Regions from separate parts of the Microbulbifer bruguierae genome, predicted to be linked through region 1. Evidence: predicted binding sites of a transcription regulator. Region 1 holds the regulator's gene; each other region holds the start of a gene.
The links. Region 1 encodes sigma-54, which starts transcription at its own class of promoters, with help from an activator protein. Its sites were predicted from a motif close to TGGCACANNNNTTGCNNT; they were not measured.

Region 1 (5,626 bases):
GGCGGCGCAGGTAGCGCAGTACCACGTCCAGGGTCAGGTTTGGGCGCACGGATACGATGTCCGTATCCATCAGGCCGCCAGCAGTTTCCTCGCCGTAGGCGAGTACCCCTTCCACGCGCTGGCGGTCGCTCTCACTCATGGCCGAGAGTACTTCCGCCATTACCCGCTCTGGCAGTTGCTGGAGAATGTCGGCCACGTCGTCCGCGTCCAGTCCCTCCATGATGGCCACCATTTCTTCGGTGTCCATGGTGGAGAGGATCTGGGCTTTTACATCGTCGGCGAGTTCCTGCAGAACTTCACCTTCGACCTCGCGGTCGATCAGTTTCCACAGAACCTGGCGGATGCGCGGCGGTGAGCTCTCCAGCAGTTGCGCGATACTTTGCGGCGACAGGGAAGCCAGCATCCGCTGTACCTCGCGCCCGGTACCGCTATCCAGCGCCGCGTACAGCTCACTGAGCTGGTTTTGCGCGCGGAACGAGATGTCGGCATTGACGGGATTGGGCACGGAGATTCCTGCTGACTGCTGATGGGGCGGAAAGTGCCGGCATTATAGCGGGCGGCTGCGGGGAGGGATATTGCCGCCGTACAGTTGGGGATGTTGGATGCGAAGGTGCCGGTACCGCCAGGAGACTCATCGGTGGAGTGTCATTCACCCTCGCCAAATCGATCATTGATCAACGCACAAATCGCCTCGTGCGCGGAGTCTTCATCGCGTCCGCAGATCTCCAGTTCCAGTTCCACCCCTTTGCCGGCGGCCAGGAGCATCAGTGCCATCACGCTCTTGCCGTCCACCGCCTTGCCTTCGCAGTAGACTTTGACCTCGGAAGAAAAGCGGGCACTGGTCTGGGCGAATTTGCTGGCGGCGCGGGCGTGGAGGCCCAGTTTATTGATGATGGTGATGCGGCTTTTCTGCATGGTGCTGTTCTTGGGTCTAGCGTGCGAGAGGCAGGTTTATTTCTGCTGCTCGCGGTGACGTATCTGAATGTTTTTAAACTCGCTGGCAAATTTTTTCGCCAGTTGCTCAACCATGTAGACCGAGCGATGGCGGCCGCCGGTGCAGCCGATGGCGACACAGGTGTAGCTGCGGTTGCTCTGCTGGTAGCAGGGCAGCCAGCGCTCCAGAAATACCGTGATATCCCGCTGCATGTCTTCGGTTTCCTGGTGTGAGCGCAGGAATTCGGCCACTTCCGGGTCCAGCCCGGTCTTGTTGCGCAGTTCTGCCACCCAGTAGGGGTTGGGCAGACAGCGCAGGTCGAACACCAGGTCTGCGTCCACCGGAACCCCGTGTTTGAAACCGAAGGACTGGAACAGGATTGCCATCCCCGGGGAGTCTTTGCCGACTACCCGGGTTTTGATCTGGTCGCGCAGCTGGTGCAGGCTGAGACTGCTGGTGTCGATGACCAGGTCGGCCATGGCGGCGAGAGGAGCGAGCAGTTCTTTTTCGTGATTGAGCGCTTCCAGCAGGTGGGTGCGGCTGTCGCTCAGGGGGTGTTTGCGGCGGGTTTCACTGAAGCGCTGAACCAGAATGGGAGAGCGGGCGTCCAGATAGATAACGTCGCAATCCACACCGCTTTCCCGCAGGTCGCCGATTACCCGCGGGGCCTGACGTACATCGTGCCAAAGGTTGCGGGCGTCGATGCCGAGTGCGAGCTGGAGATTTTCTTGCGGCGGCTGCTCGGTGACCCGGCGTACCAGCTCGGGTAGCAGGCTTGCGGGGAGGTTGTCGATACAGTTGAAGCCAACGTCTTCCAGCAGTTGCAGGGCGGAACTCTTTCCGGACCCCGAGCGGCCGCTGATGATGACCAATCGCATTGCACAACGCTCCTTGCTGTTTGAACGGCGGATAGACCGGGTGCCGGCGGAGCAGGAGCCGCCGGATGGGCAGCAGGCATTATGCCGCGGCGGCGCTGTTTATGGCCAGTGCGTAGAGTTCGTCGCTGGTGGTCGCCTCGCGCAGCTTTTCCCGTACCCGGCTGTCACTGAACAGGGCGGCGATTTCCGCCAGGGTGTCGAGGTGTTCCTGATCCGCGCCTTCCGGTACCAGCAGCGCAAACAGCAGGTCTACGGGTTGGCGGTCGATCGCGTCAAAGTCTACTGCGGGAGAGGTGGTGCAGAGGACGCCGATTGGGCGCTCACAGCCGGGCAGGCGACAGTGGGGGATAGCGACACCCTCACCGATGCCGGTGGAGCCCAGGCGCTCCCGGGCTACCAGCTGGTTGAACACAGTGTCCGAATCCAGTTCTGGGTATTGTTCAGAAATCGCCTGGGCGATGTTGAGTAACAGCTTTTTCTTGCTGCTCCCCGCCAGGTGGCAAAGGCTCAGGCGGGGAGAGAGTAGTGCGTCCAATGTCATATCTTGCTGGTGGTCCAACGCTAGCGGTCTAGCGGTGACTGCGTAACTTTTCTTTGTGTTTAAGCAGTTGCCGGTCGAGTTTGTCGGTCAACGCATCAATCGCCGCATACATATCGTCCGCTTCCGAGTCTGCATACACATCCTTGCCATTCACGTGAATCCGCGCTTCGGCTTTCTGGATCAGTTTGCTGACGGAAAGAATGACCTCAGTATTGGTGATCAGGTCGTGGTGGCGGGAGAGTTTGTCCAGTTTGGTCAGGCAGTAATCGCGAATCGCCGGAGTCACTTCTACGTGGTGGCCACTGATGTTGGTCGGCATGGATTTCTCCTCATCGGGTTCAGCACAAACTGGCTGCACCCCCGCACAGGGCGGCACCCTACTAGGAAGTGCGCCAGAATGGAAGGATACACTCAATGTCTGGCTATTGGTTGTCCAGAAAGTGTACGAAGAGAGGTTACTGCGCCCATATTTTGACTGTTACAGTCAGACCAGTCGCTTGCGCTCGCTAGACGAAGGGATTCCCATGGACTCGCGATATTTGGCTACGGTGCGCCGGGCTACCTTGATGCCCTGGGCGTCTAGCTCCTGGGTAATCTTGTTATCGGATAGTGGCTTGCGCGGCTGCTCGCCGTCAATGAGCTTGCGGATCAGGGCGCGGATGGCGGTGGACGAGGCATCCTCGCCAGAATCGGTGCTCACGTGGCTGGAGAAGAAGTACTTGAGCTCGAAAACCCCGCGGGGAGTGAGCATGTACTTCTGGGTGGTTACCCGGGAAATGGTGGATTCGTGCATGCCGATAGTTTCGGCAATATTGGCCAGCACCATCGGCTTCATGGCTTCCGGACCCTGTTCGAAAAAGCCCTGTTGTTTCTCGACGATACAGGTTGCCACCTTGAGCAGGGTTTCGTGCCGGCTCTGCAGGCTTTTCAGGAACCAGCGCGCCTCCTGCAGGTTATCGCGCAGGTAGTTGTTTTCGGTGGAGTTGTCTGCGCGCTTTATCAGGGAGGCATAGGCGTCATTGATGCGCAGTTTGGGGGTGGTTTCCGGGTTCAGCTCCACTACCCAGCGCTGTTGCTTGCGGCTCACGATCACGTCTGGAACCACGTACTGGGGCTCTTCGCCACCAAAGGCTTCGCCGGGGTAGGGGGTGAGAGTCTGAATCAGGCGCATGACTTCGCCCAATTGTGCTTCGCTGAGACGGGTGCGCCGGCTCAGCTGACGGAAGTCCCGCTTGCCCAGCAGGTCCAGGTGCTGGCCGACTACGATCAGCGCCTGTGGCAGCCAGGGGGTCTGCTCAGGCAGTTGCCGCAGCTGTAACATCAGGCTCTCGCGCAGATCGCGGGCGCCACAGCCCACCGGTTCAAACTGCTGGATGGTTTTCAGTACCGCCTGCACTTCGTCGACATCCACGCCAATTGCGACGGCTATCTCTTCCAGCTCCGCAACCAGAAAACCGTTAGGGGCGATAGCGTCAACCAGGGCTTCGCCAATGTGCTTGTCTTCGGCAGTCAGCGGCGTCAGGTTGAGTTGCCAGAGGAGGCTGTCCTGCAGGCTTTCTGATGCGGCATTGCGTTGCTCGAGGGCGTAGTCTTCGCCCTCGTTGCCCTGGTAGCTGTTGTTGGTATAGATGTCGTCCCAGCGGGTGTCGACCGGCAGGTCGTCAGGGATGTCACTATTCCAGTCGCTGTCAGCGCTGGCGTCATTTTTTGTGTCAGCTGCGCCGTCGCTGTCTTCGCGCTGGGCTCCCTCCTGAGAGGGGGTGTTCTGTTCCTGATGAGATTCGCCGGCGTGCTCGTCAAAATCCGCTTCGAGTAACGGGTTGCTGTCCAGTGCGGACTGGATTTCCTGCTGCAGGTCCAGGGTCGACAGTTGCAGCAGGCGGATAGCCTGTTGCAGCTGCGGCGTCATCGTCAGCTGAGTGCCGAGTTTTAACTGGAGTGACTGCTTCATAGGAGTAGTGCCGGCAGAAAATTCTGGCGTGAATCCGCCGCGACAAATTCTGGGTTTGAAGCGGCGGCGTAAAGCTCATTTGCTGCAGACTACCGCGGAGGCATACGGAACACAAGCGGCACGTTAAGCAATAAGCGTGCCGAAAAATTGGTGAGCAGAGAGGAATGTTGGGGGTCGTTGTGCGGAATTGTGACAGACATCTGTATAGGAGCGGGGAAGTGTGGATGCAACTACTCGGATCCGCTCAGATAGTGAAGTCGTGTCCCAGATAGACGTCTTTTACCTGTTTGTTTTCGGCGACGTCTGTGGGGGCTCCTGCGGCGATGATATGGCCCTCGCTGACGATATAAGCAATTTCACAGATGTCCAGGGTCTCGCGCACATGGTGATCGGTGATCAGCACACCGATTCCGCGATCCCGCAGATGGCGGATGATCTGCTTGATATCGTTGACGGAAATGGGGTCCACCCCGGCAAAGGGTTCATCCAGCAATACAAATGCCGGGTTGGTGGCCAGTGCGCGGGCAATTTCCACTCGTCGGCGTTCACCGCCGGAAAGTGCCATGCCCAGGCTCTCGCGGATATGCGTGATGTGGAATTCTTCCAGCAGGGCTTCCAGCTGCTGCTTGCGCTGATTGCGGTCCAGGTCCTTGCGGGTTTCCAGAATGGACAGGATGTTGTCCTGTACCGACAGGCGGCGGAATACCGACGCCTCCTGGGGCAGGTAACCGATTCCCTTGCGGGCGCGGCCGTGCATGGACAGTCCGGTAATGTCTTCGTGGTCGATCAGTACCTGTCCGGCATCCGCCTGCACCAGTCCGGCGATCATGTAAAAGCAGGTGGTTTTTCCAGCCCCGTTGGGGCCCAGCAATCCGACGACCTGGCCACTGGAGACGCTGACGGATACATCGTGTACAACTTTGCGCTTTTTGTACTGCTTGGCGAGGTGTAACGCTTTGAGCGTCGGCATAGTCAAATCCGATATCTTGGCAGTATCGCTGCCTGGTTATTCTCAATCTTGATGTGGGGCGGAGTTACTGGTTGTTCTCTGCCGGCTTGGCTTCCGGTTTCCAGATCATTTCCACGCGCTTCTTCTCTGATTGGCCCTGGGCCTGCATCTGTTCGCTGTTGAGATCGTAATCGATACGCTCGGCGGAAAGGGTGTTACCGTCGCGGTCCACGAAGGCCTCGCCGGTTAGTTGCAGGGCATCATTGGTTACCTGAAATTCGATGCGTTTGGCGCGGGCTTTGACCGGGTTGGTGCTTTCTTCAACCTGCTGCTGAAAGTGTGCCGGCGTGCCGGTGGCGATAACCTTGTTGAT
Region 2 (5,626 bases), 330 kb from region 1:
GCAGCTGGCCATTGATATCGCCAACGGAAAAACACCGCTGAAATATGCGGTGGCCGACGGAAAAAAAATCCGCGACTACGAATTTGAAATTACAGGAAAGGAAACACTCAATACCCCCATGGGGCCAATCGAAACCGTCAAGGTACAAAGAGTGCGCGGCCAGGATGCAGAACGCATTACCAATATCTGGTTCGCCCCCCAATGGAATTACGCCCTGGTGAAGCTTATGCAGCGGGAAGATAATGGCAAAAGCTATCAAATCACCCTGACCAAACTCTCCATAAACGGCAAGGAAGTCAGCGTAAAATAATCCCTTGGAAAAACTTTTCACATTTCCCTAAAAATTTACGACAACCTGTAGATTTTTCCGCAGCAGGCCACTATAAAGTCGCCGCTTTTCCCTCGCGTGCAAAATACGCGCTGCTAGACTCAAGCTACTAAGAAAACATTTGCTTACTGCAAAAAATTTTCTGGAAAAGTATTTCAGCCGGCAACAGACAAATTGCACCCTACGGCACCATTTTCAGCAAAAGAGTGGGACCTCATGACTATCAATATTCTGCGTAAAGCTGCACTGGCCACAGCAATTAGCGCCGTGTCAGGCGGCGCCATGGCCGCAGGCTTTGCCCTTCAGGAATCCAGTACTTCCGGTCTCGGGCGCGCGTTTGCCGCAGAAAACGCCATCGGTGACAACGCGGCGATTCTGGCCCGCAATCCCGCGGGCTCCGCGCTGTTCAGCGATATTGCACTGTCGGTAGGCGTGACTTATGTCAATCCGGAAATCGATGCAGCAGGGTATACCGATTACTATTTACTGACCGCTGCCGGTCCAAGTCTGCAGGGCTCCGTTTATGACACAGCGAACGATTACGCGACCAGCGCTTGGGTACCCAACGCGTACCTGGCAGTACCTTTTGATGACTGCTGGTCATTCGGCCTGGCAGTAAACACCGATTACGGCCTGGAAACCGATTTTGCATCCAGCTGGCCGGTAACTCACATCGCCGACAAAACAGAATTGCTCTCGGTCAATATCGCACCGTCTGTAGCCTTCGATTACAACAATCAGTTCAGTATCGGCATTTCCGCCAACTTCCTCTATGCAGATGCCACGCTCAAGAGCAAGGTACCCAACGACTTCCTGCTGGACCCACTGGCGGAGCAGGTGCTGGGCACCCCGGTTTCAAACGCGCGACTGCTGGATGCCGATGGTGACGACTGGGACTACGGCTGGAGTATCGGTGCTCTGTGGCGCAGTGTTGACGGCCGCACCCGTATCGGCCTGTCGTATCAATCCGAGATGGACCCGGAAATCGAAGCGGATGTGGACTCAGACCTCCTGACTTCTGTCACAACCGGCCTGCCCTTCCGCAATGAACCCGCCGACCTGACCCTGGATCTGCCGGACATGGCCGAGCTGGGGATCTATCACCGTTTCAACGATCAGTGGGGCATAGCCTTTGGGGCCGTGTGGACCGACTGGGACGACTTCGAACGCCTGGAAGCCTACTTCCCAGATCAGCGAGTCAACGGCGAGCCATTCCCGGATTACAACCCGCTGCATATCAAGGAAGAAAACTTCAAAAGCGGCTGGCGCTACAGCCTCGGCTTGGAGTATTACCCCTGTGAAGAGGTGACCTGGCGCGTGGGCTACGCCTATGACGAAGGTGCGGCTCGCGACGGACTATATGAAGGTGGAGTTGCAGAATCGGCGGCTTACGGGCTGGGAGACGGCCTTGGTTTGCCTGTTACCTGGCGCACCCTGTCTATCCCGGATGCTGATCGCCAATGGGTTACCTTCGGCGGCACCTACAAATTCAACAACCAGTTGAGTATCGACGGCGGCCTCGCTTACCTGTGGGGCGACGACGAGACCATTCAGGAATTTCAGGCACTGCCACTGACCAGTAACGCAGGACTTGGCACCTACTTCAATGGCGGCACCACGAACCTGGAAGCCTGGCTGGCAGGTGTATCGCTGAACTATTCATTCTGATTCCGAGCGCTTGCTAACGGAACTAAAAAACAGGGGCAGGACAACCTTGTCCGGCCCCTTCGCTTTCTCTGCCTCACCTGTTTTACTCCCTCACTGCAGGTTCCTTCCCACATCCGGCACCCTAAATACTTGCCCCCATAAATGGCAGATGCACCAATTCATTCCATCTGATGCACCGATAATTTCCCTAACGCGCCGTTACCCTGCCCCAAAATTCACCTGTTACCAGGCTCCTACACCGTAGCTGGCGGCAGCCATGCCACTACAAGCGCGTCACAAAAACAGGTAATGGCGCAGAATTTTACGTCACATCATTTTTTCTTATGTCGTCGACCTCAACCGCTCCACGCCATCCACCCTCCTCTCTCAAATTCAAAAAAATCTTGTTTAACAACAACTTGTGAACTAACCGTGACATCACACCACCGGATTCCCGCCCCCCAGAAAACCATTACGAAAAAAATAATATTCAAAACATGGAAAAAAGTTGGCATGGCCCATGCAGTGCAGCGGGAGAGTAAAGTGGAATTTATCAAATTGATTTCGCACCAGATTTGGAATCTGGCTTCCGTTGAAATCAGGGCAGATGGACTTGCCCGTATAAAAATCAGTTAGGCGACGCTACTGCGTTTGCCCTTTGAGCAGAGGCGCTCATCGATAACTGCCCCAGTGCAGTCAATCGATGAGCGCTTTTTTTTGCTCAAAATTTCGGACCCGAACCACACAACCTTTTACACATACAGCCGAAAACTTGGAGATGGACAAAATGCAATGGAAAAAGCCTTTCAGAAAAATAGCCAGTTCACTGTTACTACTCACAGGGTTTTCCACGCTCGCACTACCGACACAGGCTGAGGAGCTGGGCTATCCAGAGAAGGAAGAACTGACGTTCGGCTTTATCAAACTCACCGACATGGCCCCCATTGCCATCGCCTATGAGAAAGGTTTTTTCGAAGATGAGGGCCTCTACGTCACGATTGAAGCGCAGGCAAACTGGAAAGTTTTGCTGGACGGTGTCATTGATGGACGCCTCGACGGAGCACACATGCTGGCCGGCCAACCCATTGCCGCCACCATGGGTTTCGGCACCAAGGCTGACATTATCACGCCCTTTTCCATGGACCTGAACGGAAACGGCATTACCGTTTCCAACGCCATCTGGGAACAGATGAAACCGAATATCCCCAAACAGGCAGACGGCAGACCGGTGCACCCGATCAAGGCCGACGCCCTGAAGCCGGTGGTCGAGAAATACAAGGCCGACGGCAAGCCCTTCAATATGGGTATGGTATTCCCGGTCTCCACCCACAATTACGAACTGCGCTACTGGCTCGCAGCCGGTGGCATTCATCCCGGCTACTACGCCCCGCACAAGGGCGACATTTCCGGCCAGATTGACGCAGACGCGCTGCTCTCGGTAACGCCGCCCCCGCAAATGCCCGCCACCCTGGAAGCCGGCACCATATATGGCTACTGCGTGGGTGAGCCCTGGAACCAGCAGGCCGTATTCAAGGACATCGGCGTACCGGTGGTTACCGACTACGAAATCTGGAAAGACAATCCGGAAAAGGTATTTGGCATCACCAGGGAATTTGCCGAAAAGTACCCCAACACCACCGTGCGTATCACTCGCGCGTTGATCCGGGCCGCCATGTGGCTGGATGAAAACAACAACGCAAATCGTCCTGAAGCGGTGAAGATCCTGTCCCAGTCCAACTATGTCGGCGCGGATTACGATGTGATTGCCAACAGCATGACCGGCACCTTTGAATACGAAAAAGGCGACAAGCGTGAAGTGCCCGATTTCAATGTGTTCTTCCGCTACAACGCCACCTACCCCTACTACTCCGACGCCATCTGGTACCTCACCCAAATGCGTCGCTGGGGCCAGATTTCCGAAGACAAGTCGGATGAGTGGTACAAGGAACTGGCCGCCAGGGTCTACCGTCCTGACATTTACCAGGCCGCCGCCAAATCCCTGATTGCAGAAAAACTGGCCTCCACTCAGCAATTCCCCGACTTCGCCACCGAGGACGGATTCCGCGATCCGCAGACCCACTTTATCGATGGCATCGTCTACAACGGCCAGAAGCCGAATGAATACATCAACAAATTTTCCATCGGTCTGAAATCGGGGCAGAAGCTCTAACCCAGAGGCGGATCAGGAATCGCTGCAATCACCTGATCCGTCCTGACCACCCCGAATCAGTAATGAACGTATCGAGAACTGCGAGGTAAGGAATCATGAACATCACAGCCGCAACCACCGGAAAGTTTTACGGATTGAAACTGCCGCAACTGGATACCGGTATTTTTGGCAATGCACTTCGCCTGGTAGTACTGCCTGTGACCGGCATCCTGGTTTTTCTGCTGCTCTGGTCCGTTACCGCACAAAAGATCGATACCTCACTCGGCAAGTTTCCGGGCCCGGTCGCAGTAATGGAACAGTTCGGTACGCTGTATGACGAACACCAGCGCTCACGGGACAAAGAGCATGCATTTTACGAGCGCCAGGAAATACGCAATGCCGAACGCGCGGCCGCAGATCCCGATTATGTTCCCAAGGTTCGGGCCTATACCGGCAAGGAAACGTTTATCGATCAGATTGTTACCAGCCTGATCACGGTAATGAGCGGGTTTCTCCTGGCCGTAGCCATTGCCATACCGCTCGGTATCGCCATCGGTTTGAGCAAGACCCTCAACAGTGCCATCAATCCGATTGTGCAGATCTTCAAACCGGTCTCTCCGCTGGCCTGGTTGCCGCTGGTCACCATGGTGGTATCCGCGCTCTACACCAGCCCCGATCCGCTGATTGCCAAGTCTTTTCTCAACTCCATGATCACCGTCACCCTGTGCTGCCTGTGGCCGATGGTGATCAACACCTCCGTGGGTGTCGCCGGGATCGATCAGGATCTGGTGAATGTAAGCAAGGTGTTGCGCCTTCCGGCCCTGCGCCATGTCCAGAAAATCGTATTGCCCGCGTCGGTGCCGATGATTTTCACCGGTATGCGCCTGTCCCTGGGTGTGGCCTGGATGGTACTGATCGCCGCGGAAATGCTGGCGCAGAATCCGGGGCTTGGAAAATTCGTGTGGGATGAGTTCCAGAATGGCAGCTCCGACTCTCTCGCCCGCATCATGGCTGCAGTACTGGTCATTGGCTTTATCGGTTTCCTGCTGGATCGCGGCATGCTGATGCTGCAGAACCTGGTGTCCTGGGACACCGCCGCCAATCAATAACACAGCAACGTTTTTTCGGAGATCAACACCATGAGCATCCTCCTGGACATCAGCCATATCGATATGGAATTCCCGACACCCAAGGGGCCGTTTACCGCCCTGCGGGATGTCGACCTGAAAATTGCCAAGGGGGAATTCGTCTCCCTGATTGGCCACTCCGGTTGTGGCAAATCCACGGTGTTGAATGTGGTAGCGGGCCTTTACCAGGCCACCCGCGGCGGGGTGATTCTGGATGGCAAGGAAGTGACTGAGCCCGGCCCCGAGCGCGCCGTGGTATTCCAGAATCACTCACTGCTGCCCTGGCTCACGGCCTACGAAAATGTCGAGCTTGCGGTAAAGCAGGTGTTCGGCAAAACAAAAACCAGGGCCGAAATGCGCACCTGGATAGAACAC
Region 3 (5,626 bases), 180 kb from region 1:
TGCGGAATGTCTCGGAAGAAAACACCGTGCCCTGGGTAGCCAGTTTGCGGAAAAACGACTTGGCAATGTCGATGGACATTTTTGACAGACCGCACTGTTCGTCGTCAAAAGATACGTCCTGATGCTTGTGGTCGTAGGCGTGGGCGATATCCACCTGGCACAGGCGGTTGGTGGAATAGTTGCGGTGCATTTCCGACAGCACACCAATTTCCAGTCCCCAGTCGCTGGGAATTCGCAGATCGTTGACCACATCCCGGCGCAGGGAGAACTCTCCGGCAAGGGAGTAGCGGAAGCTGTCCATATACTCCAGATAGTCGGTGTGGCCGTAGATTTTTTTCAGGGTACGGATCAGGGGGGTAACCAAAAGGCGGCAGACGCGGCCATTGATTTTGCCATTGGCTACCCGGGAGTAGTAACCCTTGCAGAATTCGTAGTTGAAATTAGGGTTGGCCACGGGATAGAACAGTCGCGCCAGTAGCATGCGGTCGTAAGTAACGATGTCGCAATCGTGCAGGGCGATGGCCTCGCCGCGACCGGACGCGAGAATATAGCCCAGGCAGTACCAGACATTGCGCCCCTTACCGGCCTCCTTCGGGGCCAGGCCATCGCGTTGCAACTGCTCATCCAGCTCCTGTAGACGCGGGCCATCATTCCATAGCACGCGCACGTGTTGGGGGAGTACCGAGAACTGCTTGAGGGCGTCGCGATATTGGGATTCATCGGCGCGGTCGAGACCGATCACGATCTCCGAGAGGTAGGGGACTTCTGCCAATATTTTGAGAATCCTTGGGAGCGCCTCACCTTCGAGCTCGGAATACAGCGAGGGCAGCAGCAGTGACATGGGTCTTTGCCTGGAAAAACGCATCAGGTCTGCTTCCATGTCCTCCAGGCTGCGGTTCGACAGATTGTGCAGGGTGGTAACGGCACCGTTCTGGAAAAAATCGGTCACTGTTGACTCCTTATGAGTTTGTATTTGGCTGAGCCTCTAGCAATTGCTCATGAATGGCTTGCGACCACCCCTGAGGGCCTGTTTCGCGGGTGACGACGAGATTCGGGTGGCTTCGGAGGGTTGGGGGTGGGTGCGCGGGGGAGCGCACGATAATGGCGACGTCGGAGACTTTCAGCATGTCCAGGTCATTGGGCCCATCGCCACTGGCGATCAGCTTGCAGTCGCGGTCACTGTATTGCTGGTAGATCTTTTTCAGCAGCCGGGTGGCGATGCCTTTGTCGGTCTGGCCGAGCAGGTGCAGAAAGCGCCCTCCCTGCAGTGTTGCGAAGCCGGCGGCATTGGCGCGGGCGATGAACGCGGCCTTTTCCTGTTCGTCCCCCTGCCACAGCAGCGGTTCGGAATAGTCCCGCCGCCCCGCTTTCTCCGCTTCGGCGCTGGTCAGTCCGGTGGCGGTGACGATTTCGCGAGTGCTGGCGGCGGCGAAATTCAGATAGGGCGCGCCGTGGGTGTCAGCGTCGTGGTGTAGAAATTCGAGGATACAGTGACGCGGCACTCCCGGCTCCAGTATCCAGTAGCCGGCTTGGTCTCTTGCGCGGTGCGGTTTGTGGGGGAAATAGCCCTGGGGGATAAAAATCGCCGAGCCGTTTTCCACAATGAAGGGGTGGTGATTGTGCAGGGACTGGCGCAGTTCCAGTATTTCTTCACGGGTTTTGCTGCTGTTGAGGATCACCGGTATATCCAGGGACTCCAGCAGCACCAGTGTCGCGTCTGCAGGCTGGTGTGAGTAGGTGTAGTGATCCAGCAGGGTGCCGTCGAGATCGCTAATGATCAGCCATTGCTGTTCTGGTCTTGTAATTTGCGTCATTCGATTTGGGCTTTTGCACGGTTTTCCGGCACGTTTTTCCCGCGCCTTTTATTTGAATAATCCAAAAATAGTGCCAGTCACCGGAAAGCGTGCTGTTGCACCGGCTGAGGGCAGTCTTTTGGCGCAAATTTTAGTGAGTAGCCCCGGGGGAAATTCTGCGGCCTGAAATATTGCACGGAATTGGTGAGGCCTGTGTGTGGGTGTGCATTGTTTTGCACAAAATTAGTGCGATGATGTTGTCTGACGGAAGGGATCGTTTGCGAATACAGCTGTCGAGGGTCTCGGCAGCTGTATTCAGGTTATGGACGATGAATTAGAAGCTGGCGGAGGGGCTCAGGCTCTGTCCGGAAGTGAAACTGTTGTTGCTGCCGTTTTGCCACTCGATGCCGGCACTGGGGTTCTGCTCTTCCCGCTTCAGGCACTTCCACTCTACCGCCTGATCCGTGGGCAGGTTGATGCTGCCGTTCCAGCTGGGGTAGTTATCCGGATTGAGTTTTTGCGCGCTCGCCGGATTCCAGTTGCCCAGCTCGCTGATATTTCCCACTACATAGACGCTCTGGCCCCAGTAGGTGTAGCCGTTATTACAGGTAAACGCGGTGTCGATCCGACCACCACTGGAGCTGCTGCTGGAAGAGCTGCTTCCAGATGAGCTACCGCCGGAACTGCTGCCAGAAGAGGAGCTGCCCCCAGAACTGCTGCTTGAACCCGGGCAGTCGGAGCAGGGCTCACCTACCCGCGCGCCTACATGAATGGCAGACGCATTGTGGTAGTAGACCTGAAAGGTGCCGTTGCCATTGCCGTCGATGGTGACGGTGGGGCCACTACAGCTGCCGGTGAGAGTATCAAAGTCTCCCTGGAGGATGTCGCAGTAAATCCCTTCAGGCATACCGGTCTGGAAGCTGTGGCTAAGGTCATTTCCCTCCATGTTGATGGCGACGAAACCCAGGCCACCCCGGCCCCACGCCATCTGGTTGTTGCCGTTGTCCCAGTAATCGGTGACCCCCCAGTGTGCGGCGGTGTGGTTGCGGAATCCCACCATATTGGCGATGGCACGGTTGCGGTGTTCGCACAGCCAGCCGTTGTTACAGCTGCTGGCACCTTGGGGCGGGGGGCCCTGGTCGTGATCCTGCCAGTCATAGCTCGACATGATTTTCGGGTAGCCGTAGGGCCAGCCCAGCATAAATACATGGGCCATATTATTGGCATTGTTCCCGTCCTTGTGAGTAATGATATTACCGGTGTTCTGACGCTGGTTGTCGTGGTTGGCAACAAATACCACGGCGTCGGTACTCGGCAACCAGCCGGACCAGGAGCCGATATTGCTGATTTCCCGCAGCGGGCCGCGCAATTTGAAATAGTGCCCGAGGGTGTTGCTGAAATTGAATTCAGTAACATCTCCGATCCAGTTGTAATCCATTGTGGTAACGGGTTCCCCACCGGCACCGATTACTTCCTGAAAAATATACGGATTGCCGGTAAGGCGGCTTTTGATGCCGTTGATATCTGCTGCGGGGATATGTTTGGCGGCGTCGATACGAAAGCCCGCCACACCCAGGCTGGTGAGGTCGTTGAGGTAGTCGGCGATTTTCTGTTGTACGTAATCGGATTCGGTTTTGAGGTCGTTGAGACCCACCAGGTCGCAGTTCTGAATCGACCAGGTATTGCCGTAGTCAATATCGGATGTGCAGTTATGGAAGTCATTCGGACCGTAGGGCACTTCCGGAAAGTTGCGATCCCAGGCGGCCATATGGTTGATCACTGCATCCACGTATATATCGACTCCGACCGCCTTGCAGCGGCTCACCATGCTGGCGAATTGTGCACGGCTGCCGGAGCGCCCCTCAATGCTGTAACTGACGGGCTGGTAGCGGGTCCACCACTGGCTGCCGTCAACGGATTTTTGCGGCGGGGAAACCTGTACTGCGGAAAAACCTTTTGGGCCGAGTTGGTTTTCGCACTCGCTGGCGACGTCGTCCCATTGCCATTCGAACAGATGTACAAACGCCGTCCGCGGCGTTTCCGCTTTCGTGGCAGCGCAAGCGCCCGCGAGTGCCACAGACGCCATCATCGCTAGTATTTTTTGCATTCGGATCACCTTTTTTACGTTATTTTGCTGTGATCGATCCACCTGTGGTGGCTTTCCGGCAGCGCGGATCCATCCCGTTTTTTCCTGTACCGCGTACTTCCCAGGCGCTGCCTCAATCAGAGGCAACACCTGGGAAATTACGTGGCGGGAACCGCTGCAGAAACCCACTGCAGGCAGGGGGAGAGAGGGGAGTAGAAGGGCGATTATCGAATTGGGTGGGGCGTAGAAGAATTTTGCGCAACTTTTATGCGGTTTTTACGTAACTATTACATAACTATTCCGTGGCATTTACGTCGCTTTTACGCGAGTTTCGCGCAACTGGCGTCGCGGGCATAAAGCCCGCGAGGCTCAATAAAGGGAATGCCGCGTTGGCGGTAATCCACTCGCGGCACAGGGCTCTCAGGGCGCCATGCAGCTGAGACAGCGGACATACAGGGCCCGCGGATCTTTGAAGCTCTTCAGCTCCGCCAGTGGTTGCAGTGCCGGCTGAATGCTGCTGAACCAGGCGCCCAGGGGGAGGTTCTGTTCCACACTGGCGGCGATACGGGCGTCGACGTTTTCCGCCAGTGCACGCATCAGTTTTTCGCTCGGGGTCATTTCCCGCTGGATTTCCACCACCTCGTAGGTATCCAGCTTTGCGATCTGTGCAGCGTCGGCGATGGCGTCCTTGAGGTTGCCCAGTTCGTCCACCAGTCCCAGCTCCAGCGCGGCACGACCGGTCCACACCTGGCCCTGGGCAATTTTATGGATTTCCTCGGGGCTGCTGTGACGGGCTTCGGCGACCAGGCGCAGGAACTGTCCATAGGTGTTTTCCACGCTCTGCTGAATGATATCTGCTGCCGCCTCGGGCAAAGCGCGGTCCAGGCGCATGGTGCCTGCCAGAGCCGTGGTGCCGACGCCATCGTTGTAGATGCCGAGGTGTTCCAGGGATTCCTCAAAGGTCGGGAAGGCGCCGAAGACACCGATGGAGCCGGTAATGGTCGATGGAGAGGCCCAGATACGGTCACCACCGGCGGCGATCCAGTAGCCACCGGAAGCGGCCACGCTGCCCATGGAAATGATTACCGGAATGCCGGCCTCACGGGTCGCGAGCAGCTCCTGGCGAATGGCTTCCGAGGCAAAGGCGGAGCCGCCGGGGCTGTCGATTCGCAGTACCAGGGCTTTCACCGCTTTTTCCCGCGCTTCGGCGATCAGGCTGGTCAGTGTTGCGCTGCCAATCTGACCCTCTGGCGCTTCTCCATCAACGATGGCACCGACGGCGCTGATCAGGCCAATTTTGTCGGATTGATGGTGGGGGGCCGGCAATTGTGTGAGCTTGATGTGCCGCAGGTAATCCGTTGCACTGATGGATTTGTACTGGGATTTGTCGGCGCTGCTGACACCTACCAGCTCCTGTAGCTCCGCTTCGACGGCGCGGCGGGTAACCAGCTTGTCGACAAATTTGTTGGTCAACGCAGCTTGTGCCCAGTTGCCGTTTTCGTCGCGCAGTTTCTGCGGCATTTCGGCGATATAGCTGTCCACCGCGTCCGGTGGCAGGTTGCGCAGACCGGTTACCTGTTCGGTGTATTCAGTCCACAGCTGGTGCAGCCAGCGGGCGTTGTTTTCCCGCGAGGCCGGGGACATGTCGTCGCGGGTGTAGGGTTCGATATAGTCCTTGTAATCGCCGACGCGGAATACATGGAAGTTGACTTTCAGCTTGTCCAGGGCGCTTTTGTAGTAGTTGCGA

Region 2: PVT68_RS05225 (CmpA/NrtA family ABC transporter substrate-binding protein) is a predicted target of sigma-54. The motif match lies at 2,485-2,502, and genes of this name have one in related genera.
Region 3: PVT68_RS05885 (HAD-IIB family hydrolase) is a predicted target of sigma-54. The motif match lies at 1,873-1,890, and genes of this name have one in related genera.

The regions. Positions count from the first base shown of each region.
Region 1 covers NZ_CP118605.1:1,559,223-1,564,848, reverse strand. The annotation lists gene mgtE (magnesium transporter) at 1-505, opposite strand, end outside; gene PVT68_RS06705 (HPr family phosphocarrier protein) at 646-915, opposite strand; gene rapZ (RNase adapter RapZ) at 952-1,812, opposite strand; gene ptsN (PTS IIA-like nitrogen regulatory protein PtsN) at 1,892-2,353, opposite strand; gene hpf (ribosome hibernation-promoting factor, HPF/YfiA family) at 2,382-2,672, opposite strand; gene PVT68_RS06685 (RNA polymerase factor sigma-54) at 2,838-4,304, opposite strand; gene lptB (LPS export ABC transporter ATP-binding protein) at 4,549-5,274, opposite strand; gene lptA (lipopolysaccharide transport periplasmic protein LptA) at 5,339-5,626, opposite strand, start outside.
Region 2 covers NZ_CP118605.1:1,228,667-1,234,292, forward strand. The annotation lists gene PVT68_RS05215 (DUF3108 domain-containing protein) at 1-310, shown strand, start outside; gene PVT68_RS05220 (OmpP1/FadL family transporter) at 545-1,996, shown strand; gene PVT68_RS05225 (CmpA/NrtA family ABC transporter substrate-binding protein) at 2,763-4,145, shown strand; gene PVT68_RS05230 (ABC transporter permease) at 4,241-5,233, shown strand; gene PVT68_RS05235 (ABC transporter ATP-binding protein) at 5,264-5,626, shown strand, end outside.
Region 3 covers NZ_CP118605.1:1,375,869-1,381,494, reverse strand. The annotation lists gene PVT68_RS05890 (glycosyltransferase family protein) at 1-949, opposite strand, end outside; gene PVT68_RS05885 (HAD-IIB family hydrolase) at 960-1,814, opposite strand; gene PVT68_RS05880 (carbohydrate-binding module family 20 domain-containing protein) at 2,128-3,900, opposite strand; gene sppA (signal peptide peptidase SppA) at 4,300-5,626, opposite strand, start outside.